Regions from separate parts of the Shewanella spartinae genome, predicted to be linked through region 2. Evidence: riboswitches for the same ligand, from Rfam matches in the RefSeq annotation. Region 2 holds a riboswitch; the other holds the start of a gene.
The links. A riboswitch is a leader RNA that binds a small molecule or an ion and turns the genes downstream of it on or off. The one in region 2 is predicted to bind lysine.

Region 1 (14,798 bases), 2.2 Mb from region 2:
TCTCAAGGCATGGACGGCGAAGTCACCTTCGTCGAGGGCTGTATGGCCTGTCACGGTTCGGTGAGCCGTAATGTGGTGAATGAACAAGGCTTCTCAGTTGGCGGCTACGCCAGAAACACCCTCTCTAAGATAGGTCACATCAACCACCAGGAATTTGAGACCGGCTTTAGCGCCTTGAACTGTAGTTCTTGTCACAGCGAGCCAACCGTCAACGTCAACGTCGCCGGCCCAGGCTGTATCGACTGTCATGACACTGGCGGCATCCCAGGCGATATCGTTCTCGGCAATGGCTCAGATCTGCGTAAGCTACACGAAGCCAAGAGCGCCATCACCTCTAACCAAGCGCTCAAAGATAGCTACAAGGTGACGGGCACGGCGCCAGCCTGGTTCCCAGACTCAGGTGCTGCGGGTCAATGGTGTACCACACTGTCGCTGTTTAAGGTCGATGCCGAAGGCAAGGAAACCTTAGTCGACCTACATGAACTGTTTGATGATACCCAGACAATTCATAACCCTGACAAGCCAATTAACTATGTGGGCTCATACCTGCACGGTGTGTATAACGACAGCGTGATTGGCCGTGTTACAGGTGCCTATGATTACAGCTATGACGCAGAGGGTCGCAAGACCATGTGTTTTGCGCAAGATGCTGGCCACGGAAATCCACATGTCGTCGGCTCAACGCCGGATCTAACGGCTTGGGCTGATGCAGGCTTGATGGCCTCACTACGTGTCAGCTTCACCGCCAAAGACTACATGGGCGCCGAATCTGACGTGGTGACTATCCACGGCTACACTGATGTGGCATCACAAGCCGATGGCGCTGTGACAGCCTACGAGCGTCGTCACAACGTCGGCAGCGAGTCTTGCACCACCTGTCACAACAGCGAAGCCAACTTCCACAAGAATGGTAACTTCGCCGAAGGTGGTCTGGGCTGTGTGGCCTGTCACAACAATGGTCAGGATCGCCGCGCCGGCAACTCTTCACCAGGATTCGGTCCTATGGTGCACAGCATGCACTGGGGTGTGGGCAGCAAGAGCCTGGATGAGAATGGCAAGGAAGTGTCTAACTCTGCCAGCGTGATCGCACCGCAGACCGGCTGTGTGGCCTGTCACGACAGCGGTGTGGTTGACCTGAAAGCCGTACCAAATCAGTTCATCAAAGCACGTGCCTATGGTGTAAGCAACAAGATGGCCAGCCCAATCACGGCCAACTGTTACGCCTGCCATAACGATGACAGCGCGCTGAACCACATGATGCAAAACGGCGGTACCACCACGGAAGATGTACCTGCTACCGAGTGGTACAAGCTCAGCACCACCGAGTCCTGTGCAACCTGTCACGCCGAAGGCAGCAGTTTTGGTATCGAAAATTACCATAACTTTACCCGCTAACGCCTGAGGTGACAGCAAGGTAATTAAACACTATCCCTAGTTCCAACCAAAGGAGCCCTTCGCCAGGCTCCTTTTTTCTTGGCCCCAGTGGCCATTTTCAGCCTGAGTTAATTTACAAAAGCTACATTAACGCCAAACTCGCCCACATAAAAATAACAATCGCAAATCTAAGGAAGTTGTACTAGATGAAATTGAATCTTATCGCCTTTGCCGTCGTCGGCGCCTTATCGACCACACTGCTCCTCAGTGGTTGTCAATCAAGCAGCTCTACCACACAGGCCACCGCCAGCATCGAGACGCAAAACCCGCTGATGCAACCAAGCCCCCTGCAATATCAGGCCCCAGATTTTAGCCAGATCAAGGATGAGCATTTTAAGAGCGCCCTAGAGCAAGGCATCAATGAGCATTATGCCCAGGTGCTGACCATTGCCGACAACAGCGAACCCGCCACCTTTGCCAACACTATCGTGGCACTGGAGACCAGCGGCGAGCTGCTGACCCGCGCCTCCAAGGTGTTCTATAACCTAACAGGGTCAAACAGCAACCCAGCGCTGCGTAAGCTTCAGGGCGAGATGGCGCCTAAGATGGCCGCCCACTCGGACAACATCCACCTCAACGGCAAGCTATTTGCCCGCATCGATAGCCTGTATCAGAGCCGAAACACCTTAGGGCTGACCGCCGAAGAGGTGCGCCTCATCGAGATCTACCACCAACGCTTCGTCATGGCCGGTGCCAAGCTAACCGAGGCGCAAAAAGCGCAGATACGTCTGCTTAACGAAGAGCAATCTAAGCTTACCAATGAGTTTGGTCAGCGTCTGCTGAGACTCACCAAGGAGATCGCCGTCGTGATCGACAGAGTCGATGAGCTAAAGGGACTGTCAGACAGCGAGATCCGCGCCGCCAAGGCCGATGCCAGTGCCGCTGGCCATGAAGGCAAGTATCTCATCAATATCACCAATACCACCCGCCAACCTATCCTGGCCAAGCTTGAAAACCGTGAGCTGCGCCAGAAGGTGTGGCAGGCCTCATCGACTCGCGGCATGAGCGGTGAGAATGAGACTGCCTCACTGGTTGCCCGCCTAGCACAGCTTCGCGCCGAACGCGCCCAATTACTGGGTTACAAGAGCTGGGCCGACTACCGCCTGACGCCGCAGATGGCCAAGACCCCAGATGCCGTCTACCAGATGTTCGGCTCTATGGTGCCCGCCGTGGTGGCCAACACCCAGAAGGAAGCCGATGATATCCAGGCGATGATCGACAAGACTGGTGGCAACTTCACCCTGGCGCCATGGGACTGGGCGTTTTATGCCGAGAAGGTACGTAAAGACAAGTTCGACCTGGACGGCGCCGCCATCAAGCCCTATTTCGAGTTCAACCGCGTGCTGCAAGATGGCGTCTTTTTCACCCTGGAGCGTCTCTATGGTGTGACCCTCAAGCCGCGCCCCGACTTGCCTGTCTACCATGAAGATGTGAAGGCCTACGAGATGTTTGACGCCGACGGCAGCTCGATGGCGATCTTCTACGCCGACTACTTTGCCCGCGAAGGCAAGCGCGGCGGCGCCTGGATGAGCTCCTTCGTGACTCAGTCTAAGCTGCTAAACCAGAAGCCTGTGGTGGTCAACGTGATGAACATCAAGAAGGCGCCAGAGGGTGAGCCGACCTTCGTCAGCTACGACGAAGTGACCACCATGTTCCACGAGATGGGCCATGGCACCCACGGCATGTTCTCTAAGGTGACCTACCCTAGCCTGTCGGGCACGGCCGTGTCCCGCGACTTTGTGGAGTTCCCCTCGACCTTCGAAGAAGATTGGGCGGCCCACCCCGAGGTGCTGGCCAACTACGCCAAGCACTATGAGACAGGCGAGGTGATCCCCGCTGAGCTGCTACAGAAACTGCTGAAATCACGCAGCTTTAACCAAGGCTTCGACACCTTGGAATATATGGCGGCGGCCCTGGTGGATCTCGAGTGGCACTCACTGAGCGCCGACACTCCGATGCAGGATGTGGCCGAGTTCGAAGCCAAGGCACTTAAGAAACACGGCATCAATATCGCCGCCGTGCCGCCACGCTACAAGTCGACCTACTTCGCCCACGCCTTCCCGGGTGGCTATTCGGCCAGCTACTACGCCTACATGTGGAGTGAGATCCTGGCGGCCGACGCCTTCGCCTATGTGCAGACCCAGGGCGGCCTCAACCGCGAAATAGGTATGAAGTATCGCAAGACCATCCGCGAGGTGGGTAACAGCGTGCCGCCGATGGAAGCCTACAAGGCCTTCCGTGGTCAGGCACCGACCACTGATGCCCTGCTTCAGCGCCGTGGCCTCAACTAATTCCCGCCTCAACTCACTCCCCAGTAATGGGGAGTCACCCATAAAAAATGCCACTCGATGAGCGGCATTTTTATATCAATTGAACCTTGATTTGGCGTAGCTGAATTAAGCCGGGCGATTGGCCTTATGGCGCAGCACCAAAACGCTCACGACAAACAGCGTACTACAGGCCGCCAGACCGGCCCCCACAGATTCGGTAAAGCCCAGCACGGTATAACCCACCAAACTGATCCCCGCCACGATAAGGGCATAGGGCAGCTGAGTCAGCACATGGTCTATGTGGTGACAGTTGGCACCGGTAGAGGACAAGATGGTGGTATCCGAGATAGGCGAGCAGTGATCGCCAAACACGGCGCCCGCCAGCACAGAGGCCAGCATAGGCAACATCATGTTGGTATGGGTGCCCATGGCCATGTCGGCGGCGATTGGCAGCATGATGCCGAAGGTGCCCCAGCTGGTGCCAGTGGAGAAGGCGGTCAGGCCCGCCAGCACGAACAGTACGGCTGGCAGCAGCGCGAAGGGAATATTACCCGTCGCCAGGCTGGCCATATATTTACCCGTCTCCATCTGGCCTATCACACCTGCGATGGTCCAGGCGAACAGCAGAATATAGATGGCGGGCAGCATAGAGCGGGCACCGGCAATTACGCCTTTAAGAATAAGCGCCTTATCCAGTCCCTGACTGACCACCAATACCAAGGTCGCAGCCAGGCCAACCACGGCGCCGAAGAAGAGCGATGAGGCAACGTCTGTCTTCTCGAAGGCACCAATGACACTAAAGGGCAGGTTCTCCGCCGCAAGGGCATCGGCACCGCTAGCTATCATGAAGTAGATGGTGGCAAACACCAGCACAGTAATAGGCAGGAACAGGCCTAAGATCTTGCCTGAATCGGCCTCGGGCAGGTCGCTGTTAGCTCCTGGCGGCAGGCCCTTGGCCTCGTCATACAGATTGCCCTTCTGGGCATTGAGCTCATGCTGGCGCATGGGTCCCACATCCAGCCCCATGAAGGCTACGCAAAGCAGCAACACCAGGGCGAAGATGGCATAGAAGTTCATCGGGATCATCTGGATAAACACGCTCAGATGACCGCTGTCGGTGAAACCGTGGGCGGTGAGTATGCCGCCGATCAGCGCGATGATGTAGGCGCCCCAGCTAGAGACGGGCGAGATCACACAGATAGGCGCGGCAGTTGAGTCCAGCAGGTAAGCCAGTTTGCTGCGCGAAATATAGTATCTGTCGGTGAGGGGTCTGGCGACACTGCCCACCACCAGACTATTGAAGTAATCATCGATAAAGACCACGCAGCCCAGGAACATGGTAAGCAGCTTGGCATCACGCTTGTTGCGAATATGCTGGCGCGCCCAATCGGCAAAGGCCTTGGCGGCGCCGCTGACGGTGATCAGGGCGGTGATCATCCCAAGTAGAATCAAGAAGCCCAGCAGATAAACGTTCCAGCTGTTTAGGGCGCCATCATCCCAAAACAGGCCCACCACCTGCTGTCCCAAGTATTGACCCATATCCAACGGTGAAAAGTCGGCAATTAACAGTGCCCCCAGGAGGATCCCCACACCGAGTGAGAGCAGGACGCGGCGGGTAAAGATCGCCAGCAGAATCGCTACCACGGGCGGCAGCAAAGAAAGTGCCGAATCGGCATAACTCAAAGTTGTCATTGTAAAATTTTGTCTTCGTTAAAATACGAATGGAGGGCAACTGAACTGGTGGGATATAGCATGAGATATTACACCTGTCCTATCAGTAGCGCTCCATAGTGATACCCATTCTCGGTATACCTTCCACTTATCAATCCAGATAAGAAGCACTATGGCAGTGCTGCCTCTATTCGATGACAGCCCCAGCGGCAAGCCTTGATCAACTCCACCACTTCGGCACCAAATCCTTTCATATTCGCTTAACGGCATCACCCTAACGAATACTACTGATATTTAATGCACCTCTACGTCTCAGGACGCCTGCCAATGTCACTATCGGCAAACGTGAGGCACATAAAAACACAAGCGGCTTTAAGGACGCTACCTCAAAGCCGCTCCATGTGATCTATATCACACTAAATTTTAGATGAACACCAAAGTGCTCACCAAGCATTTACATTTTATTAAAGAAGTTCGAGTAGCTTAGGCACTGCCTCGAACAGATCCGCTTCCAGACCATAGTCGGCTACCTGGAAGATAGGCGCCTCTGGATCTTTGTTGATCGCCACGATCACCTTAGAATCTTTCATCCCCGCAAGGTGCTGGATGGCACCCGAGATACCCACGGCGATATAGAGATCCGGCGCGACAATCTTACCCGTCTGACCAACCTGTAGATCGTTCGGCACGTAACCGGCATCGACCGCGGCGCGCGATGCACCCAGTGCCCCGCCCAGCTTATCGGCTAACTGCTCGAGAATCGCGAAATTCTCGGCGCTGCCCATGGCGCGGCCACCTGAAACCACCACAGAGGCGGCGCCTAGATCTGGACGCTCTGACACTGACAGTGTCTGAGTTACAAACTCAACATCGCCGCTGTATTCGTTGTCCAGGGTCTGCACCGAGGCGCTACCGTCCTGGGCTACCGCATCGAAGGCGCTGGCACGAACCGTCATCACCTTGATGTTGTCAAGGCTCTGAACCGTCGCCATGGCGCTACCGGCATAGATAGGACGCACGAAGGTGTCTTCGCTCACCACTTCGACCACTTCAGAAAGCTGCGCCACATCCAGAAGCGCCGCCACACGAGGCAGCACATCTTTACCTACGCTTGAAGCCGCAGCCAGGATGTGTTGATACTCGCTGGCCACTGAGACGATCAGCTGTGACAGGTTTTCGGCGATGGCGTTGGCATAAACGCCGCTATCGGCAACCAGTACCTGACGTACACCGGCAAGCTGCTTGGCGCTTTCGGCCGCGGCGCCACAGTTATGACCGGCTACCAGCACATCGACTTCGCTGCCGATAGCCTGGGCACAAGCCACAACCTTGGCGGTATCGAGTTTTAAAGTCGCATTATCATGTTCTGCTATTACTAGAATCGCCATTTAGATCACCTTCGCTTCATTCTTTAGCTTTTCCACCAGCTCCTCAACAGAAGCCACCATAATACCCGCTTGACGCTCGGCAGGCGGTGTCACCTTGAGCACCTTCTGGTGCTGTTTCAGGGTCACGCCCAGGCTGTCTACCGTCACGGTATCGAGCGGCTTACGTTTCGCCTTCATGATGTTAGGTAATTTGGCATAGCGAGGCTCATTCAGACGCAGGTCTGTGGTGACAATCGCAGGCAGTGGCATCTTAAGGGTCTGCAGGCCGCCGTCGATTTCACGGGTCACCACAAGTTGTTCGCCCTCAACCTTCACCTCAGAGGCAAAGGTAGCCTGAGGCAGTCCAGCCAACGCCGCCAGCATCTGGCCAGTCTGGTTATTGTCGCCATCGATTGATTGCTTACCCAGCATGATCAGCTGAGCCTGTTCATTGGCTTGAATCGCATTAAGGATCTTTGCAATAGAAAGCGGCGCAAGCTCTTCGTCGGTTTCAACATGAATACCGCGGTCGGCGCCCAGCGCCATCGCCGTACGTAGCTGCTCTTGCGACGCCTTAGGCCCTATGGTTGCTACCACAATCTCGGTCGCAATACCTGCTTCTTTCAAACGTACCGCTTCTTCTACAGCAATCTCACAAAATGGGTTAATGGCCATCTTCAGATTTGCGGTATCGACATTTGTATTGTCAGCGTTAACCCTGACCTTCACATTAGCATCGACGACGCGTTTAACTGGCACCAATACTTTCATAAGGCTTCCTTCTTACGTCTTTATTCTGGATAACAAATAGTGCATAGCGAAACTATCACCAACTTATGCCACTTTACGTGCTGTTGACGTTAACGTCAACAGGAAGTCATCAGCATCTTTGTATCAGATCAAAAACAGCGTGTTTAGTGGGAAGTGAAGGGTCAAAAAGGGGCGAAAATAGAAAAGCTGAAATAAAATTTACATTAAAGCGTCAAATATTCATTTAATTCGTTTGATAAAACCTTTTTTAGTTTCTATTATTAGCCCTGTAATCCTATTTACTATTTTATTTTTAAGCAGGACATAATTAATATGAGCGAATTTCTAGATATATTGACGCATGGTCGTCGCTTTAAAGCTGCTGTTAAAGATTTGTCGGTAGAAGATTTAAAAGATGTAGCGGTTAAGCTTGAAAAAATCATCACCGAGAAAGAGAAGCAAGCAGAAGAAGAAAGCGCGGTTATGGCCGAGCGCAATGCAAAGATAGAAGAGATTCGCCAACAAATGGAAGCTGTTGGTTTATCAATTGACGATTTAGGTACAGTGGCTGCTAAGCCAGCTCCTAAAAAACGTGCTCCACGCCCACCAAAATATAAAATTGAAGTGAATGGCGAAACGATCACTTGGACGGGTCAGGGTCGCACACCAACCGTATTTAAGAATGAATTAGATAAGGGTCGTTCACTCGAAGACTTCCTTATCTAAGCCTAAGCGCCCCACTTAGGGCGTCGCACGCAAAAGCCAACCTCAAGGTTGGCTTTTTTATTTCTACTCTTTATTTGATTAAGCGCGTTTTGCCCTTTATGTCGCTCATATGCCTTGGCCATGTCTAGAGTATTTTATCTATCCTTATTTAGGTCATTCATTTAGGTCACTCTTCCGGGCATTATTCCTTGCTACTATTCCCGTTAAAGTTAGTCAATCAATAGCCTATCCTTTCGGATAACACCTGCCCTATGGTTTGACATAAACCGATACAGTTCCGCCCTTGGAAATTGTTCATGATATGGGATAATCTTGGGCTACTTTTGATCCCAGCCAATAATAATTAAACTCTATGCGAATCCATTTTCTCTCTGTGAGCGCGAGTCTGGCGGCCTGTCTCTTGGCGAGTCCGTCCGCGATAGCGAATTCTCAATTAACTGATAACACGCCAAAATTAACGGCGCTGTCCCACGCCACCCTGATGATCGCCCCCGGCGAAACCAAGCAGGATGCCACACTGTTAATTGAAGATAATAAAATTAAAGCCATTATCCCCAACGACAAAATACCCGAGGATGCCTATGTCATCGACATGACGGGTAAGTTGATATATCCCGGCTTTATCGATCCCTACACCAATTACGGTATCGACTTTAAATATGACCAGCAGAAAGTGGCTCGCCCGGTATATGAAATTAAGCGTATCGGTGGCAACGCCGATAATGGTGCCGTGCACGCAGAGAAAGAGTGGTTTAACTATATTTATCCCGACCAGGAAGCGGCGAAGCAATGGATAGATAATGGATTTACCAGCGTACAAACCGGCATGTTGGATGGGATATTCAGAGGCCGGGCGGCGACTGTCTCGCTGGCGCCGTTAAAAGCCAATGACATTATTTATCGCGCAAAATCCAGCCACCTGCTCGCCTTCGATAAAGGCAGTTCGATTCAGGATTATCCCAACTCCTTGATGGGTAGCATCGCCCTTATTCGGCAAACTCTGGCCGATGCCAACTGGTATCAGGCCAATATCGATAAAGCCGACTCGGCCACCCAAGAGAAGAACATAGAGTTTAATATCGCGCTCGAACGCCTGGGTGATATAAGCAAGGGCCCTACGGTATTTGAAACCAAGAATTTAAATAACTTACTGCGCGCCGCTCACTTATTAAACGAGTTTAAATTGCCGGCGACTCTGGTCGGCAGTGGCCGAGAATATGCGCGAATCGATGAGGTGAAAGCCAGTGGCTTTAGCATAATTGCGCCGCTCAATTTTCCTGCGGCGCCCAATATTAAAGATGGCGATAAAGAGCGAGAGATAAGCCTGGCTCATCTGCGACACTGGGAGCGCGCGCCGAGTAATCCTCACGCACTGGAAACCGCCGGTATTCCCTTTGCCTTTACCCAACATGGCATCAAGGCCGACGCCTTCTGGCCTAGACTCAGACAGGCGGTCAAGCAGGGGCTTAGCCAAGAAACCGCACTGGCGGCGCTCACCACAGAGGCGGCAGAAATTGCCGGCATCTCGGCCTTCAGCGGTAAGCTGAAACCCGGCTTCATGGCAGATCTTGTGGTCACAGACGGTGACATCTTTACCCAAGGCAAGATAGTCAGCGTCTGGCTGCAGGGCAGCGAGACCCAAAAGGTACCCCGCGACAGACACTGGCTAAGCCAGGGCTATCAGTTGACCCTGGGCGAACTCACCCTAGATCTGGACTTAGTCGATGACGACAAGCTGAGCGGCACCCTGGCCAGCGGCGAGCAGGAGATCAAACTTAGCGATCTTAGATATGCCAAGGAGCGTCTCACCTTTAATGCCGATCTCGGCGAGGCGGGTTACCCTGGCATCAGCCGTTTCACCCTCTGGTTCGACGCCCAGGGTATTCACGGCCGCATGCTGGACAAGGGCAATCGCCAACACCCCATAGCTGGTGTGGTGATAGCAAAAGAAACAGCCCCAGAAGATAAAGAGAGCGAGTCACCAGCCCCAGAACTTATCTCTAAGCTGACCAAACCCAACACCGCCTATGGCATCGCTAAGCAGCCCAATGCTGAGCGCCTGCATATCAAGAATGCCACCCTGTGGACCTCGAGCGAGCAAGGGGTACTGGAAGGCTATGATCTGCTTATCCGCGACGGCCGTATCGAAAAGATAGGCCAATCCCTCAAGACGCCATCTGGCTACCAAACCCTGGATGCCAGGGGTAAACACCTAAGCGCGGGTATTATCGACGAGCATTCTCACATCGCCCTTAACGGCGGCACCAACGAAGATACCGACGCCGTCACCGCCGAGGTACGTATCGGCGATGTGATCAACCCAGACGATATCGCCATCTACCGCGCTCTGGCGGGCGGGGTGACCACGGCGCAGATCCTCCACGGCAGCGCCAACCCCATAGGTGGTCAAGCCCAGGTGATCCAGATGCGCTGGGGCGAGAGCGCCGAGGCGATGAAACTCAAACAGGCCCCCGCCAGCATCAAGTTTGCCCTGGGGGAAAACGTCAAGCAGGCCAACTGGGGCGACAACTACAACCGCCGTTTCCCCCAGAGCCGCATCGGGGTAAAGTCGCTGTTTGAGGAGGCCTTCAACGAGGCACTCGCCTACGAGAAAGCCCTGGCAGACTATGATCGCCTACGCAGCAGTCAGCAACGCAAGCAGGTAGCGCCCAAGCCAAACTATCGACTCGAGGCGGTAGCCGAGGTGCTACGTGGCGATCGTCAGGTACACATTCACTCCTATGTGCAATCTGAGATCTTGATGTTCCTGCGCCTCGCCGAGGCGTACAAGTTTAAGGTCGGCACCTTCACCCATATCCTAGAGGGCTACAAGGTGGCCGAGGAGATGGCTAAGCATGGCACCTACGCCTCCACCTTCTCCGACTGGTGGGCCTACAAGTTCGAGGTCTATGATGCTATTCCGCAAAACACCTGTCTGATGCACAACAAGGGGGTGCTCACCAGCATCAACTCGGACGACTATGAGATGCAGAGACGCCTCAACCAGGAGGCCGCGAAATCCATGATGTATTGCGACATGTCGCCAACAGACGCCTGGAACATGGTCACCATCAACCCGGCCAAACAGCTGGGGATCGACCAGCTGACTGGCTCATTGGAGGAAGGCAAGCAGGCCGACCTGGTGCTCTGGAGCGACTCTCCCCTCTCCGTCTATGCCAAGGTGGAGAACACCTGGGTGGGAGGTCGTCGCTACTTCGACCGCCAGCAGGATAAACAGGCGCAACATGAGGTGGAGCAGGAGCGCGCCGCGCTGATCCAGGCGGTGTTGACCCGGGATAAACCCGAGGTCCCCGGCGAGACGCCAGAAGAGAAGAGCGAGCCCCAGTGGCACTGCGATACCCACTACAATGCCTGGGGCAATACAGCCCTAAGCGAAACAAAAACCAAAAACAGCGCCCACAACCACGCATTCATGGAGGCATTCTAATGAAGCAGACACTCTTTGCCCTTAGCCTAGGCCTCTTCTCCTGTGCTGCCCTTGCCCACGACATGGTACCGGCCAGCGCCCAGAGCCAGCCGATACTGATCCACAACGCCCGGGTGCACACCGCCCTTAACGGCGTGCTGGATGCTACCGACGTACTGTTCGACAAGGGCAAGATAGTCGCCATAGGTCAACAGCTCTCACAAGAGGGTGCCAAGGTGATCGATGCCAGCGGGCAAGATCTCTACCCAGGGCTTATCGCGCTGGACACCTCTATCGGCATCGTCGAGGTGGAGATGATGCGCGCCAGCAACGACGCCTTCGAGGTGGGTGACAGTAACCCGCAGCTGCTGGCCGTCAGTGCCTTCAATCCCGACTCAGAGCTGATCCCAACCATCAGGGTCAACGGTATCACCCATGCCCAGGTGGTGCCCCAGGGCGATGCCCTGGCCGGTCAATCCTCTCTGGTCTCCCTCGACAGCTGGACCATAGAAGATGCTCTGGTAAGTACCGCGCCCCAGTTCCATCTCTACTGGCCCGCCATTCGTTATCTCTCCAAAGATAAAGAGGTCGCCGCCAAGCAGCTCAAGGCGCGGGATGAACAGATGACCCGATTAGCCGAGCAGCTCGAAGATGGCTACCGCTACTATCTGGCGGACAAGGCAGGAACTGTGCAGAAGCTGGATAACCGCTGGCAGGCGGCGCTTCCCCTGTATCAAGGCAAGGCGAGCCTGTTTATCCACGCCAATCGCAGCGAAGAGATAGAGCGCGCCATCGCCATGACCCGCCCCTACGGCTTCAAGCTGGTGTTTGTCGGCGGCTATGACGCCTGGCGCCTGGCGGAGCAACTGGGTGAGATCGGCGCTTCGGTGATCTACAACCGCACCCTCAGCCTGCCGCTGCGCAAGGATGAGCCGGTAGAGATGAGCTTTAAGATCCCAGCCCTGCTGAAACAGGCGGGCGTGCCCTTCGCCATCGGCTTTAGCGGCGACTGGAACGCCCGTAACCTGCCCTTTGCGGCCGGTCAGGCGGCGGCCTATGGCCTGAGTAAGGAAGAGGCGCTTAAGAGCATCACCCTAGATGCGGCCAAGATCTTAGGCGTGGATGACATGGGCGCCATCGCCGTGGGCTACCGCGCCAACCTGGTGCTCTCCAAGGGCGACATTCTCGATCCCGCCACGAGCAAGATAGATGCTGTGTTTATCGACGGTCGCCAAATAGATCTCAATAATCGCCAACAACAACTTTATCAAAAGTACCTAAAGCGTTAGACTTTTGCTTCTAAACGACTCAAAACTGGCCGGTTATTGGCCAGTTTTGAGCTCTCTTCCTAATACAGGCCCAAATCATGACTAATTCCGACCTGACCACTGCTCTGAAAATGGCTCCTAAGTCTGTCCTGCTGATCTCTGCCCTGCTGCTCGGTGGCTGTGCAGGCGAATACACCTTCAACAGCAATTTAGATGGTCAGGCCATCGACGACTACTTCAAGGCCGGTGAGGTCCAGCTGTTTCAAGAGACTCAACCCAAGGGGCCTTATGAGCTCAAGGGAATGGTCGAGGGTGAATCTTGTCAGGAGCGCGCCCAGGATGTGCCGGCATCGGTAAGCGAGGCCCGCACCATGGCCCGCCGCGCCGCCGCCGATAAAGGCGCCAACGGGCTGATCATCAAGCGCTGCGCCCTCATCGAAGAGCCGAGCAAGGCCTGTGTTAGCCAAGCCCTGTGTGTCGGTCAGGCCATATTGTTGCCCACCACAGAAAACTAGTTATAGCGCCCTGCGTAATAGCGTGAACATAAGTCTTTACCATGACACTCAAGCGTGAAATTGAGGCGGTGGCCATCTGCCGCACTCCCTATAAGCAGAAATTTGGTATTCCCAGACAGCCGGGGCTGGTCACCGCCGCCCGCGGCTTTGTCGAGCTGCAGCCTCCCTATAACCATATCGATACCGTGCGTGGCCTGTCCCAGTACTCTCACATCTGGCTGCTGTTTACCTTCCATGAAAACCTGAGCCAAGGCTGGAAGACCACGGTCAGGCCGCCGCGCCTGGGCGGCAACGAGAAGCTGGGGGTATTTGCCACCCGCTCTACCTTCCGCCCCAACGGCATAGGCCAGTCTGTGGTTAAGCTGCACGCCATCCACCAGCGTAAGGGCAAGGTGGAGCTCGAGATCTCCGCCATGGATCTGCTAGACGGCACGCCAATTCTGGATATCAAGCCTTACATCCCCTTCTCCGACGCCATCGAGGGAGCCATCGGCGGCATCGCCCACGAGGCGCCGGTGCTGATCGATGTGCGCTTTAGCGATGCGGTACTGGGTCAGCTAGACAAGCTTTCCAAGGACAAGTACCCCAACCTCAAGGCCATCATCGAAGGGGTGCTGGCACAGGATCCCCGCCCAGCCTACAAGAAGGCCAAGGAAGATCCTAAGCATTATCAGGTCGCCCTCTATGATCTGGACATCCTCTGGCATGTGGATGAGACTGGCATCTTGGTCGATGCCGTGCGCCCGGTGCAGCCCGACGCGCTTAGGGAAACAGATTAATCATGCAGGCCCCATTAGATAGCCAGGTGGACTACCGTGAGCAACATAAGCAGCGCCTGGCCTACATGCCCTGGCTCTACTTCTCCTTAAAGCCCAAACATCTGGTCTGGGCCAAGCCCTGGCAGGATGAGGTGCAGCAAGCACTGATGAGCGTTGAAACCGTGAGCATAGGCAAGGAGTGCTTTATCGCTCCCCAGGCGAAACTGTTTGCCGAGCCGGGCCGGGATATCCTAATCGGTGATCGCTGCATGATCGCCGCCGACAGCTTTCTGCACGGCCCCATCGTCATGGGTAACGAGGTGGCTATCAACCATGGCTGCTCCCTGGACGGCGGGCGCGGCAGGATAGTGATTGGCGATCAGACCCGCATCGCCAACAATGTCACCATCTACGCCTTCAACCACGGCATGCACCCGGACACGCCTATCTATCAGCAGAGCAGTCAGTCGAAGGGGATCGTCATAGGCAGAGATGTGTGGATCGGCGCCCAGGCGGGGATAGTCGATGGGGTGACCATAGGTGACTGCGCCGTGATCGGCATGGGCTGTATCGTCACCAAAGATGTGCCCGACTACGCCATCGTCGCCGGTA
Region 2 (14,798 bases):
TCTGCTGCTGGACGCCGACAAGTTAAAGAGCGGTGAGCTGTCCGATGAGGAGAAGGCGCGGCGCGAGCGTCAACGCATCTATGGTCAGGGGATCATGGAATATTTTTGGGCGGATGATAGCCAGGCGCTGCTGATCCCGGCATCGGGCGCCCTCTATTACTACTCGCTGGGCGATAACAAGGTGACGCCACTGCCTGTAGGGGAGGGTTTTACCACAGACGCCAAGCTGTCGCCTAAAGGCCACTATGTCTCTTTCGTCCGTGATCAAAATCTCTATGTCTTCGATCTGCGCACTCAGAAGCTGACTGCCATGACCACAGACGGTGGCGGCGCTATTAAGAACGGCATGGCAGAGTTTGTCGCCCAGGAGGAGATGGACAGAATGACGGGTTACTGGTGGGCGCCGGATGAGTCGGCCATCGCCTTTACCCGTATCGATGAGTCGGGTGTCGAGCTGGTGACTCGCAACGAGATCTATCCCGATGGAATCAAGCTAACCGAGCAGCGCTACCCCTATGCCGGCAAGAATAACGTGGCCATCACCCTAGGTGTGGTGACTCTGGCCAATAAGCAGGTACGCTGGGTCGATCTGGGTGAGGAGAAGGATATCTATCTGCCGAGAGTGAAGTGGTTGCCTGATAGCCTGCAGCTGTCGTTTCAGTGGCAGAGCCGAGATCAGCACAGACTGGATCTGCGGATCTTAGATCTTCGCAGTCAAGATGCGCCCATGACCATGATCCGCGAGGAGAGTGACGCCTGGGTGAACCTGAATAACGACCTATATTTCCTCAAAAAATCACCGCAGATGTTGTGGGCATCGGAGCGTGACGGCTTTAACCATCTGTATCTGTTCGATCAGCAGGGACGACTGCTTAAGCGGTTGACTAAAGGCGATTGGGCGGTGGACGAGCTGGTGCATGTGGATGAGCAGGCGGGTTGGGTTTATTTCACCGGCCGCAAGGCGAGTGTGGTCGAGCAGCACCTGTTTCGCGTACCGCTTAAGGGCGGCAAGATAGAACAGCTGAGCAAGCGTAGTGGCATGCACGCACCGGTATTTGCCGACAATCAGGCGATCTACCTGGATTACTTTAACAGCTTGTCGCAGCCGCCGCAGATCAGCCTTCATGACGAGCAGGGCAAACGCCTGGCCTGGGTCGAGCAGAACAAGGTGGACAAGAGCCATCCCCTTTATCCCTATTTTGGTCAGTGGCAGCTGCCTGAGTTTGGACAGATAAAGGCCGAAGACGGTCAGGCGCTGCAATATCGCCTGTTTAAGCCGACGCAGTTTGACGCCACTAAGCGGTACCCTGTGGTGGTGCGTGTCTACGGTGGTCCCCATGCTCAGCTGGTGGTTAACAGCTGGAGCGAGCACGACTACTTTACCCAGTATCTGCTGCAGCAGGGCTTCATCGTATTCCAGCTGGATAACCGCGGCTCGGCCCATCGTGGTACTAAGTTTGAGCAGGTGATCTACAAGCATCTGGGCGAGGCTGAGGTGAATGACCAAAAGGCCGGTGTCGACTACCTGCGTAGCCTGAGCTATGTCGATGGCAAGAATATCGCTATCTATGGCCATAGCTATGGCGGCTACATGGCGCTGATGAGCCTGTTTAAGGCGCCGGACTACTTCAAGGCGGCTATCTCGGGTGCCCCCGTGACCGACTGGTCTCTATATGATAGCCACTACACAGAGCGTTACCTGTCGCACCCGGCGACCAATGCCGAAGGCTATGAGGCCTCTAGCGTACTGCCGTACGTCAAAGGTTATCAGTCTGGCCTGCTCATGTATCACGGCATGGCCGATGACAACGTGTTGTTTGAGAACAGCACCCGTGTCTACAAGGCGCTGCAGGACGAGGGCAAGCTGTTCCAGATGATAGATTACCCCGGCTCTAAGCACTCGATGCGCGGCGAGAAGGTGCGCACTCACCTCTATCGCTCACTGGCCGACTTCTTCGATAGGCAGCTGAAGCACTAAGTTATCGGCGCTAGGCCTTAGCAAAACAAAAGCCCTGTTGCTTATCGAAAGCAGCAGGGCTTTTTGTGGGAATAGCAGTCTTGAAGGCAGATGAGTTGGTTTTGAATTAATTTTAATAAGGTATGAATAAACCTAACTAATCTTAGTTAGCCTAGTTTTAGAACCTTTGTGCACCTATCAAAAGAAGCGAAATCGAAGAGATAGAAGATACCAGTGTAAACACGATTTTGGCCCTTGACGACAGGACGTCGTCGCGGAGCCTCCAAGGATGGAAGTACGGCGTGCTAAAATTGTGTTTGCACATCCATCGCCGGGCAGGCGATTCAAAGCAATGCAGCGTGATGATGTTAATTAGGTGAGTGCGATAAAGTCTGTAGATGCAAATACCAAGTCTTTCCATCCATGGGCTCCGGGGATAAGTACAGTCCATGTACAAAAAAGCCAGTCGTTAGACTGGCTTTTTAATCGAATCACATTTGCGCTAGCTGGATGTGATTTATGCTTCTTCTAAGTTACCGCAGAAACGATAGCCTTCGCCGTGGATGGTGGCGATGATCTCTGGCGTATCAGGCAAGCTTTCGAAGTGTTTACGGATTCGACGAATGGTCACGTCCACGGTACGGTCGTGTGGCTTAAGCTCACGGCCAGTCATCTTCATCAGCAGGTCGGCACGGGTCAGGATCTTGCCTGGGTTCTCAACGAAGTGCAGCATGGCGCGGAACTCACTGCGGGGCAGCTTGTACGACTCGCCTTGTGGGCTCACCAGTGAACGGCTGTTGATCTCTAGGCTCCAACCGTTGAAGCGGTAGAATTCTACGGCACTCTTTTCTTCGGTTTCGCCGCCGGTGCTGTTGACGCGAGTCAGCAGGTTACGTGCACGGATAGTCAGTTCGCGTGGGTTAAATGGCTTGGTGATATAGTCATCGGCACCAATTTCCAGACCCAAGATCTTGTCAACTTCGTTGTCACGGCCGGTAAGGAAGATAAGGCCGATGTTATTGATTTCACGAAGTTCACGCGCAAGTAGCAGACCATTCTTACCTGGTAGGTTGATATCCATAACCACAAGATTGATCTTATTTTCCTGCATGGCTTTATGCATCTCTGCGCCGTCATTGGCTTCAGTTACCACATATCCTTCAGCCTCGAAAATACTTCTTAGCGTGTTCCGGGTAACGGCTTCATCTTCAACGATCAGAATGTGCGGGTTTTGCATATTTATTTACCTAATATTTGTTTAAAACTGTTCTAACCATGAGCGCTAGTTGGTGCTGCTGCGCCCTATCTGTCTTCGCGACAATTACCGAACTCACGTAGTGCTTTTATCAAACCCAATTGGTACAGCAACACACTTCATGATTAGTAAAGTATACGTATCTCTTTCAAAAGACACGCGAACTGTTACTCACTTCGATTAACAATAGTTGGGAATAGTTCCGTTAACTATGTAATATTTTCAAGTTTAAATGCTAAATCAGCCTAAGCTCACATTTTATACAGGAAATTGACTAACTTTTGATGACCTTGTCGTCGACAAGATGTAACAAAAAGTATTTCATCGTGAGATGAGTGGAAGTGAATCAACGAACTTATTGTACTCGTTTTAGTCATTTGTTAACAAATGAAATGTTAACAAAATTCCTTTGAGATTTGATGTAAATCACATTTGCGTACGTAAGATTCTGATTTTAATGGTATTAATAAAATTTAATAAAGTGACCTGTCTCACACCTCTAGGAAGGCGGAGGAATTTTGCTATAATCGACGGAATCTAATTTAGGAATATTTTAGTGATGAGCACAGCAAGCGAACACCTTTGGCAATGCTATCAGCAAACGCAGTTCTTACTTACGCAACCTTTCTCTCCTTCGTTATCATTTGCAATCATTACCGCTCATAATCCTAAAGGCCAACACCTTTCTCCCTCGCAAAACCGTCTCCTCGACAAACAGCTTCAACGTCATATTCAACGTCTCCAATATCCTTATCGTGCCCTGATCGGCGCCTCCAGTGACAGAGGTCATATGGAGAAGAGCTGGGCCGTGTCTATCGATAAGGCCGCAGCCGTAGATCTTGGCAAGGTGTTTAATCAAAACGCCATCTATTTTGTCGATGAGGACGAGCTGCAACTGGTGCCTTGTCTGGTGGAGTATGACGAGCTCACCCTGGGCAAGTTTTCTGCCCGGGTCTGTCTGGTTAGCGAGCTGCCCGACATCAGCCGCTAGCAGGCGGGGGAACTTGAGAGGCTTTCATCAAGACAAGCTAAAATATCGTTGACTTTTTATTCGGTTATTTGATAGTTTTCTTGCATCCTGACCTTAAGGTTAGTGATACAGAAGAGGAGCGTTAACTAGGTAGTAAGCCCGAGGAGTCCAAACTCCGTTGACGGTTTATGAGGGAGATTAACGCCGAGGTAAAGAGATGTTTGGTTTCATCTATTTATCGGTCGACTGGGCTGAATCCCATCGATTGTCACCTGTTTTTTGGTGGAGAGCTTCTGGTGGCAATCGCTGTTTCCCGTCTTGGGGTGCGTCATCTTTGCACCAGGCTCTTCGAACGAAGTAAGTTCGGAGCGTATTCAATGTTATCTATTTCTTTTGTGTCATCGTCAGCTACTTGGGTTGAGGTGCGCTAATGTCTATTGTTGTTGCTAAGTTTGGTGGTACCTCGGTTGCCGATTATGAGGCGATGAACCGCTGCGCCGATATCGTATTGGCCAATCCTGAAACCCGCGTGGTGGTCGTCAGCGCCTCGAGCGGTGTGACCAATCTGCTGGTGGAGCTGACTCAGGAGCATGTGGACTTTGAGCGTCGTCAGCAGCTGCTCAAGGCGATCGCCTCGATTCAATACAAGATCCTCGACGAGTTGGGTCAGCCCCATGATGTGGCCGCCCGTCTCGATGCCATCTTAAGTAAGATTGCCAGCCTGAGCGAGTCGCTCTCCCAAAACCGCAATAAGGCGACCACAGACGAACTGCTTGCCCAGGGTGAGCAGTGCTCATCTGTCTTGTTTGCTGCCGTGCTGAGAGAGAAGGGCGAGCGGGCGAGTGCCTTCGATGTGCGTCAGGTGATGCGCACCGACAGTCATTTCGGTCGCGCCGAGCCGCAGATAGAAGCGGTTAAGCAGCTTTGCACAGAGCATCTGTTGCCCCTGCTTAGTGAGCAACGAATCGTGACCCAAGGTTTTATCGGCGCCGATGAACAGGGAGCCACCACCACGTTAGGCCGTGGGGGCAGTGACTATTCGGCGGCCCTACTTGCCGAGGCGCTGGATGCGTCTGCGGTTGAGATCTGGACAGATGTGCCGGGGATCTTCACCACAGATCCACGCCTCGCGCCGAATGCGCGTCCTATCCCTGAAATAAGTTTCAACGAGGCGGCCGAGATGGCCACCTTCGGTGCCAAGGTGCTGCACCCGGCAACCATTTTGCCTGCGGTCAGACACAAGATTCAGGTGTTTGTCGGCTCTAGCAAGGCTCCTGAACTTGGCGGCACTTGGATACGTCATCAGGTGAACGACGAGCCTATCTATCGCGCCGTGGCGGTGCGACGCGACCAGACGCTACTCAATTTGCATAGCCTGCAGATGCTTCACGCTCAAGGCTTCCTGGCCGAGACCTTCGCCACCTTGGCGCGCCACAAGATCAGTGTGGACTTAATCACCACCTCAGAGGTAAACGTCTCTTTGACGTTAGATAAGACGGGTTCAGATTCTGCCGGAAACAGCCTGCTGAGCGAGGCCTTACTGCAGGAGCTGTCGCAGCATTGCCGCGTGCGGGTCGAAGATGGCCTGGCGCTGGTGGCGATAGTGGGCAATAAGATTGCCACCACGTCGGGTGTATGTCGCCGCGTGTTCGAGGTGTTAGAGCCCCACAATGTGCGCATGATCTGTCAGGGCGCCAGCCCACATAACTTATGTGTCCTGGTGGCCGAGTCTGAGGCGGCTCAGGTCGTCAGCGCCCTGCATCAAAACTTGTTTGAAGGGTCACTATGAAGCCGGGTCGTTCTACGCTAAAGATTGGCGAGCTCGCCACGGGTCAAGATCTCGAGCTGAATCTGTTTGAGTTTGCCCCTGAGGTGCTGACCGGGCCTAGCGTCTATATTCAGGCTAACGTCCACGGCGCCGAGGTGCAGGGCAATGCGGTGATCTATCAGCTGATGCAGGCCCTAGAAGGCTGTGAGCTGCGCGGCAAGATCACCTTGGTGCCCCTGGCCAATCCTCTGGGAATTAATCAGAAGAGTGGCGAGTTTACCCTGGGCCGGTTCGACCCCATAACAGGGGTAAACTGGAACCGCGAATATCTCGACCATAAGCTGGATATTGCTAGCTGGTATCAGGGCCATAAACACCTGAACGATGCCGAGCTGATCGCCCATTTCAGGGCCTTGCTGGTCGAGCGTTGCTATAGCCGTCTGCATGAGCCATGGGGGATCACTACGGGCCATCGTCTGGCGGTGAGCCTGCAGCAGATGGGCCATGAGGCGGATATCGTGCTGGATCTGCATACCGGCCCTAAGTCGTGCAAGCACCTCTATTGCCCCGAGTATGACCAAGATGCTGCCAAGTATTTCTCTATTCCCTATACCCTGCTGATCCCCAATGAGTTTGGCGGGGCCATGGATGAGTCTATCTTCTGCCCTTGGTGGCAGCTGAGCGAATACCTGGCCACTCAGGGGCGCGAGATTGAGGTGCCCGTATCGGCCTTTACCCTGGAGCTTGGTAGTCAGGAGAATGTCGACCTGGCAGATGCCCTGGTGGATGTCGAAGGGATCATGGCCTATCTGAGCAAGCGCGGCGTGATAAGTGAACGGGTTGAGCCAGCAGAGATGCCACGCTACGCCTGTTACCTGAAAGACTATAAGAAGTATCATGCGCCGCAAGGCGGTTTGGTGGAGTACAAGGCTAAGGTGGGGCAGCCGCTCATGGTCGGTGAACCGCTCGCTAACATCTTGCGTGTCGACAGATATGGTGAGGAGGATGCGATAGTGCCTCTGAGTTTGCCGGTGGACTGTGTGCCCGTACTACATTTTGCCTCGGCGTCAGTGTATCAAGGCACAGAGCTCTATAAGGTGATGACTAAGGTGTTTGCGCTTTAGGTTTGGCTTTTAGCCTGGTGGATTTGTACTTCATCGTTCAGTGCTTGGTTTAGTCGCCTTTCGCGTTATCAATAAAAAAGGGAGCCAAGTGGCTCCCTTTTTCTGTTCAAGCTATCTGCTTACTTGCGACGACGTAGCGCGGCAAATGGTAGCATCAGCAGAGCGAACCAACCCAGTGAACCACCACCTGAAGATTTCTCTTCCTTGGCGTTAACTGTGATAGTCGCCGTACCCGCTTCACTCTCTAGCTCACCATCGCTGGCAACGACAGAGAAGGTCAGGGTGTTGTTACCTGCTGGAGCAGTAAACTTAATTTCTGCGCCACCGTTGTTGAAGGTAACAGGTGTACCTGCAGTCTGTGTCCAAGTGTAGGTCAGGCTGTCACCATCAACGTCTTTGCCATTGGCCTTAGCGGTTACCACGAAGCCTTCGGTACTTGTCATACCTGTAGGAGCCACGGTAGGTGCATCGTTGATGTTGTTAACCATAACATTAACAGTGGTCGCTGCGTTCAGGTTGCCTTCGGCATCCTTAGAGGTGTAAGTGAATGAGTCTTTACCGAAGAAATCATCTTCTGGTGTATAGGTAATAGAACCATCTTTCTCTAGAGTCACTTCACCGTGTGCAGGCTCGTCAACCAGTGTTGCTTCACCTAGTGCACCAGCTGGCGCAACATCGATGATGCGTTGTGCGTTAGCTGTCATGCCGTCACCAGTTACAGAGACGCGAGCTACTTTCTGGCTAACAGTGTCGTTTTCTAACACGTTTGCTTCCAAGGTCGCTTCTTCGTCAACAGAGAAGTTGTCTGTTTGACCTGGGTTGAAGCTAGTTGGCGTCGCCAGATAGTCGATCTCTACGCTGCCTGAAGAGGTCGCTTGCAGTGCAACATAATCGTCAGTAGTGACAGTGCCACCTTGTCCGTTGTAGTGGAAGGTTGTACCTACGCTACCGCTGATGTTTTCTGCACCGATAGTGACATTGCTTGGCATGTTAGGGATATCTAGGTAGTTGAACCAAATATCTTCTACGTCACCAGTTTGGATCCAAAGGCTGAAGCTGTACTTGTTGCCAGAGGCGTCAGCATATAGCTGGGCATCTTTCCACTCGACAACAATCCACTCGTTACCACCAGCAGAAACAACCTGGATACCTAGCTGTCCGCCACCCGTGTCGCCGACAGTGCCGTCGCTCAGGTCGTAGTCACTCCAGAACGGTGCCAGGATGTTGTTTGGATTCGCGCTATCTGGCAGTTCCTTGTTGTTCCAAGTACCAGATGCTGAACCGCCACCAACGATTGCGATACCGTTATCAGAGATGGTTAGCTGGGTGTAAGTTGCACCGTTGTACTTGAACTCAGGTAGGTTGAAGGTGAATGATTTCTCATCACAACCATCAGCACAAGCTGGTACATAGGCCAGGTCTAGGTCGAAGATACTTGGGCTAGCGCCAGTACCTTTGGCAGACTTAATCTGTGGCAGATCCAGTTGACCTACCCAGGTGATGCGACCAAGCGCTTCATCAACTTCGAAACCGTTTTGCGTTGCGCCGTTTAGCGTAACTTCAACGTCATCGGCAGAAGTAAGTTTAGTGCCTTCTGGTGCCATAGCGGTAACAGTTACAGTGTTTTCAAATACTGTGTTGTTTACAACGGCTTTGATTGGCATATCTTCAGCAGCTGTCAGATCAGCCTTGGTTGCCATGGTAGAGATCAGTGAAGAATCACTTGATTCTTTAGCCAGGATAGCAACTGGTAGGTGAGCGTCTTGGTGAGATGCGCTCTTGATCATGACGTTACCGAAGATCCAAGCACCGTATTCGCTGAAGGTTGAATCAACAGTCACAGTGAAGGTTGCTGATTCGCCAGCTTCCAGTTCCAGTGATGAAGGCGATACGCTGATACCTGCGCTGTCAGAAGAAGCTGAAAGCTCCCAAGAGGTCTTCTCGTCACTCTTGTTGTATACGGTACGAGTGAAAGTACAAGGACCGACACAAGAGTCAGAAGCAATTGAAGGCTTGTCGAAGGTCAGTACTGCTTTAGCCGCAGCATCTAGATCCATACGACCCGCGCCCATTGCAAATGGATCGGCAGGAGTCGCCGCATCATCATCGAGTACGCCTGCCATGTGAGCAGTAGAAGTTAGCGCTGTCTTGATGTCATTTGCTGACCAATCAGGGTGTAGCTGGCTCATCAGTGCAGCAGCACCTGCAACGTGTGGGCTCGCCATACTGGTACCAGACATAGTGGTAAAGTCAGTACCATCTTCATCAGGAGAAGTTGCCGACAGGATAGAGGTACCTGGCGCAGCAAGATCTGGCTTCAGAATGTTTTGGTTACCGTTAGGACCACGAGAGCTAGACTGGTTCAGGATATCGGCAAACTTGCTGTTAACGATACGAGTCACTTCAGCCGCGATAGTACCTGTGGTGTCATCACCCAGATCTTCAAGGATAGCTGCGCCGTCGGCGTCAGAAACCATCACTGCTGGCAGTGTTGAATCTGGCATGAACATAGAGATTGGAGCGCCTGGTACGCTGTTGTAAACGACCATAGCTTTCGCGCCCGCAGCCTCGGCATTTTCAGCCTTGGTTGCGAATGAACATGAACCGCGAGAGATCAGGGCGATACCGTCTTTGAAAGAGTCGGCAGCAAATGGCGTACAGCCAAGGGTGTTCTCTGCGTCAATGTTAGCTGCAGCGATGATAGGTGCAGTGATATCTGCCTCTAGCAGGCCATTGTTGCCCTGCAGTGCAAGAATCTCTTCACCATCAACGGTTAGGGTGTTAGCAAAGAAACGACCAGTAGTAGTGTTAGCAACGGTAATACCTGATTCGATACAGGCTGGACAACCGATAGTTTGTGGGCCGTTACCATCGTTACCTGCAGCGGTAACAACGACTACGCCAGCCGCTTCAGCAGCTTCATACATAGCCTTGTATGGGCTGTTGGCTGGGTCGCCACCAGCGCCGCCACCCCAAGAGTTGTTGATAACATCTGCACCATCGTTTACGGCGTGCTCCATTGCTTCCATCAGCATGATGTTAGAGCCGCTGCCGCGTGCACAGTCAGTCTTAGTAAATAGTGCCTTATAAACCATCAGGTAGGCTGCAGGTGCAACACCAGATAGTTCAACTTCAACACCTTCGTAGGTAGTGGTGACTTTGTTACCTACAGAGGTACCGGCAACGTGAGAGCCGTGACCACCGTAACCCAGTGGGCTCATATGCTCGTCGGCACACACTTCAAAAGTAGGTTGTGACCAACGGGCAACGATTAGTTTGTCGTTACAGAAGCTTGCATCTACTGTCGAACAGTAGTCGTCGCTTGGCATTCCTTCGGCTGGTTTTGTGAAACCTTCGCCAGCAAACATTGGGTTTTCTGGGCGAATACCTGTATCAATTACCGCTACACGAATGTCTTTACCGGCGTTTTCCATGCCAGAAACCGCTTCCCACATCGCTTCAGTGTTAATGACGTCGTGAGATGAGTCCATGTTAGCTTCGTACATAGTCTCAGGGTAGACAGACTTAACGTTTGGCATGGCCGCTAGCTGCTCGATGCTCAGACCTTGACCAACAATAGTCACACCATTGAATAGGGTCTTGAAGCTTTGCTCAACTTTGGCGTTAGGTACTTTCTTCGCCAGTTCACTCACAAATTGTGACTGCTCTTTGGCTAGGAAACTGGCGTAGCTTTGAGCTGGCGCAGACTGTACGTTAACTTTTTGGCCTTTCTTAGGGGCTGTGGCCGCCATTGACTCGATGCCGCCTTGGTATTTAGCAACGGCAGGAGAGTTCAGTTCGATGATGAAGCGCTGCGGAGCCACTTGTGAAGGCTGAGAAGCTGCTGGCTTCTTGTAGCTATCAGCAGAAGTGATTTCCGGAGCATAGGGATTTGCGGTGTACTGGTTGCTGGCTACAGCCGCACTCGAGATCAGCGCCGCTGAAATGGCTAGAGATAATTTAGTTTTCACAACTTCTTCCTTGTCAAATAGAAGTGTTTTGAGACACAAAACACTATTGGTATTGCTGTAACTTTGGTTACTAATCTTTTCTTATTTTGTTGCCGCTATGTTGACGGCTTGTTCTTTTTAACACAAAAGATTACCAAAGTTAAAGCTGGTAGAAGAAAAAGTTGTAAGCGGTTTTTAAATAGTAGTATCCACTAAGGCTGTAAGCCCCAGTGGTACTGGATTAAGGCTTCACGGCGCGGCTGATAGGATTTTGTAAACTGATGAGTGTCTCGGTGGATTGGATCTCATCGATGGATTGGATACGGTTGATCAGTACATGTTGCAGGCCATCGATCGACTGGCACATTACCTTGACGAAGATGCTGTAGTTCCCCGTGGTGTAGTAGGCTTCGGTGACCTCTTCTAAGGCGTTGAGTTTGGCGATGGCGGCGGGATAGTCGCCGGCGCTCTTGAGGTTGATGCCGATAAAACAGCAGACGTCATAGCCGAGGGCCTTAGGGTTTACCGTGATCTGGGCGCCCGTGATGATGCCCGCCTGTTTCATCTTTTCTACCCGCACATGTATGGTGCCGGCGCTGACGCCGAAACGTTTGGCCAATTCGGCGAAGGGGGTGCGCGCCTCTTCCATAAGCGCCGAGAGGATCTGGTTGTCGAGCTGATCTCGCTGAAATGAACTATCCATTGCTACATACCGTTTTAAGTCAACATTATGAGGTAATTTACGGTATTGGTTAGCTAACGGCTAATCTTTTAACGAATTAAGTAGATTTTATCGCGAAGCAGGCCCAGTGAATGCCGATGAGTTAACACCGGGCTCTATTGCTCCTCGGTGACATCCGTGAAGGGGATTGGCGTGCTGAAGGTCATAGGCTGTTTGCGGTAGGGATGAGTCAGACTCAGCGACTGGGCATGCAGCAGCAGACGCGGTGCTAGGCGTTTGGCCAGTGGGTCGGCGTAGAAGTTATCGCCCAGGATGGGGTGCCCTATGGCCATCATGTGCACGCGCAGCTGGTGAGAGCGACCTGTGATCGGCGTGAGCTTAACCAGGGTCGAGCGCTTGGCACGGCTGACGACTTCGAACAGGGTCTTAGATGCCTTACCGATTTGATGATCCACCTTCTGTTTCGGGCGGTTGGGCCAGTCGCAGATCAGCGGATAGTCGACGCTACCTTGCTCCGCCTTCAGATGACCGGCGACCCGGGCATAGTAGATCTTATGGGTCTCGCGATCGCGAAACTGGCGCTTAAGTTCCCGCTCGGCGCTGCGCCTGAGGGCCACCACGATAACGCCTGAAGTCGCCATATCCAGGCGGTGAACTATCTGGGCGTTGGGGTGATCGCGTAGGACGCGGGTGTAGACGCTGTCATAATAGGCGGGGTCGCGGCCAGGCACGGACAGTAGGCCTGAGGGCTTGTTGACCACCAGAATATCTTTATCCTCATGAAGGATCTCGAGCCAGGGCTCGGTGGGCGGCGCATACACAAAATCAGACATGGCAAACCTTGGGTGTTAAATCGGGCTGCAAAGATACCTTTAGGGCGCGGGCGGCGCAAGTGCTACCCACGAACCCTGCGTGGTTTAGCGGGCCTAAAAGCTGTGGCCATTGACATGCATGATGGCAAAGGTCCAGACCACGAACGCCAGGCTGAGGTGGATAAAGGCGTAGATGCTCTGATCCAGTCGCTCAATCCCCTTGGCCTGCCAGATCAACTTGCCATGCAGCAAGATGTTGAGGGGAAACAGCATAAACAGCGGGTAGAAGGCGATGGCGCTGTCGTCACCGAACAGGGCGCGAGACACTATCGACCATAAAACCATGAGGGCGGTGACCAATGGCGGCGCGGCGAGTCGGTACTGTTCGGGATAGGGAAACATCTATCGTCCTTAACGCTGTGAGATCCTAGTTAGCCGGTTTACGGCCAATATATTGCGCCTTGAAGCAGGGCGTCTCTTCACAGCCTACATTACCTTCGAAAGCGTGCAAAGTCTCCCAGCCACAAAAGCACTGCGATAATTCGCCTTCGGCCAGCAGGAAGTTGGGGTTCTTGGGCCTGCCCACCTCGGCCTGCTTCTCTATGAAGGTCTCGTAGATGATGAGACCGCCGGGTTTGATATTCGCTTTGATGAGCTCAAACAGCGGGCGGTGCAGGTAGTTGAACACCAGGACTATGTCATATCGCGACTCGGGGAGTCGTGGCTCGCCGCTTTCCAAGTCGAGCGCTAACGCCTGACACTGCTTAGGTACAGCCGCGAGTCTGCCAAGGTCTCTGTCGAGAAAGGTGACATGGGCGCCATGGGCGGCCAGCCAGAGGCCATTACGCCCGCTGCCGCAGGCTAGGTCGAGCACCTCGGGATGGCTATCGAGTTCGAGAAGCTGGCTGCTTTGCGTCAGCAGCGGAGCGGCTTCAGCCTTTAATCTCTTTTTGTCCATCGAGGCGTCGTCCATGAATTACTGAGAAATGTCTGAGCCCGGCCGGGCCGTGGGAGACGATCACCGACAGCAAAACGATGGCGATCAGCAGCTCGGGCTTGTAGTTAGCGAGGGGAATAAACAGCGCCAGCAGGCAGAGTTTCACCAGGGTCAATACGCCCTTTAGTTGGATCAGCCAGCGCCAGTCTCTGACCACTTCCCAGAGCATCAGCAAACTGCCTGTGCTCATGGCCAAGATCCAGTAGTTGCACCACAGGCTTTTATCCACCCCGAGTAAGATGCCGCCACCGGCACCTGTTATGCCTAAGATGTGCAGGGCGCGCAGGCTGGTCTTGCTCAGGCGTTGCAGCCAAAACTGTTTCTCGGAAATCTGTTTGTGCTTTTGACTCATGGGGCGAAAGAAGACTGAAAATTTGCGCCAGCTTAGCAGGAAATCGGCATAAAACACATTGACGGCTCACAAAGTTAACTATTTCGTGATCTAAGCGCGATTTATCTTTGCTAAGTCACATATTTCATTAGCTATAATGGAGCCAAGACAGGCAGGGGCTTTGTGATACTAGGGTGACAAATCTCTGTCTAATGTTGAATCACTTTTAGGTAGCTAAGATGAGAATAGGTTTTTTTAGTGCTAAGCACTATGACATGGAACATTTCAACCGCACCAACCAGGCCTTTGGCGCTCAGATTGAGTATTTCGACTATCGCCTCTGTATGCAGTCGGTCAAGCTGGCCTATGGTTTCGAGGTGATCTGCGCCTTCGTCAACGATTCGCTATGTGAAGAGGTATTGGTAGAGCTAGCTAAAAATGGCACTAAGATCATTGCGATGCGCTGCGCTGGATTTAACAACGTCGATCTCGAGGCGGCCAAACGCCTGGGGATCAGGGTGGTAAACGTTCCCGCCTATTCGCCCGAGTCGGTGGCCGAGCATACTGTGGCCCTGATGCTGACCCTCAACCGTAAGGTGCACAAGGCCTACCAACGTACCCGCGATGCCAACTTCTCCCTTGAGGGGCTGGTGGGCTTCAACATGCATGGCCGCACCGTCGGCGTGATCGGCACGGGTAAGATTGGGGTGGCGACCATCAAGATCCTCCTGGGCTTCGGCTGTAAGGTGGTAGTTTACGATCCTTATCCTAACCAGGCGGTGCTGGATATGGGCATCGAATACCTGTCGCTGGATGAGCTCTACGCGGTGAGCGACATCATCAGCCTGCATTGTCCGCTGACCAAAGAAAACCATCACCTGCTCAACAAGGCGAGCTTCGATAAGATGAAGCCTGGTGTCATGGTGATCAACACCAGCCGTGGCGGTCTTCT

Region 1: linked by a shared signal. The riboswitch ahead of K0I31_RS13460 (Na+/H+ antiporter NhaC family protein) and the one ahead of lysC (lysine-sensitive aspartokinase 3) in region 2 are both predicted to bind lysine.

The regions. Positions count from the first base shown of each region.
Region 1 is NZ_CP080418.1:3,074,377-3,089,174, forward strand. Features, by position in the region: gene K0I31_RS13450 (multiheme c-type cytochrome) at 1-1,395, shown strand, start outside; gene K0I31_RS13455 (M3 family metallopeptidase) at 1,581-3,725, shown strand; gene K0I31_RS13460 (Na+/H+ antiporter NhaC family protein) at 3,831-5,396, opposite strand; lysine riboswitch at 5,475-5,691, opposite strand; gene K0I31_RS13465 (electron transfer flavoprotein subunit alpha/FixB family protein) at 5,840-6,763, opposite strand; gene K0I31_RS13470 (electron transfer flavoprotein subunit beta/FixA family protein) at 6,764-7,513, opposite strand; gene K0I31_RS13475 (H-NS histone family protein) at 7,826-8,218, shown strand; gene K0I31_RS13480 (amidohydrolase family protein) at 8,571-11,666, shown strand; gene K0I31_RS13485 (amidohydrolase family protein) at 11,666-12,934, shown strand; gene rcsF (Rcs stress response system protein RcsF) at 13,012-13,428, shown strand; gene tsaA (tRNA (N6-threonylcarbamoyladenosine(37)-N6)-methyltransferase TrmO) at 13,470-14,207, shown strand; gene K0I31_RS13500 (acyltransferase) at 14,210-14,798, shown strand, end outside.
Region 2 is NZ_CP080418.1:885,868-900,665, forward strand. Features, by position in the region: gene K0I31_RS03960 (S9 family peptidase) at 1-1,978, shown strand, start outside; gene arcA (two-component system response regulator ArcA) at 2,475-3,194, opposite strand; gene K0I31_RS03970 (DUF3293 domain-containing protein) at 3,772-4,203, shown strand; lysine riboswitch at 4,307-4,483, shown strand; gene lysC (lysine-sensitive aspartokinase 3) at 4,613-5,971, shown strand; gene K0I31_RS03980 (succinylglutamate desuccinylase/aspartoacylase family protein) at 5,968-7,074, shown strand; gene K0I31_RS03985 (S8 family serine peptidase) at 7,194-11,045, opposite strand; gene asnC (transcriptional regulator AsnC) at 11,266-11,727, opposite strand; gene rluA (bifunctional tRNA pseudouridine(32) synthase/23S rRNA pseudouridine(746) synthase RluA) at 11,862-12,539, opposite strand; gene K0I31_RS04000 (hypothetical protein) at 12,633-12,920, opposite strand; gene K0I31_RS04005 (class I SAM-dependent methyltransferase) at 12,946-13,476, opposite strand; gene K0I31_RS04010 (hypothetical protein) at 13,451-13,867, opposite strand; gene K0I31_RS04015 (2-hydroxyacid dehydrogenase) at 14,086-14,798, shown strand, end outside.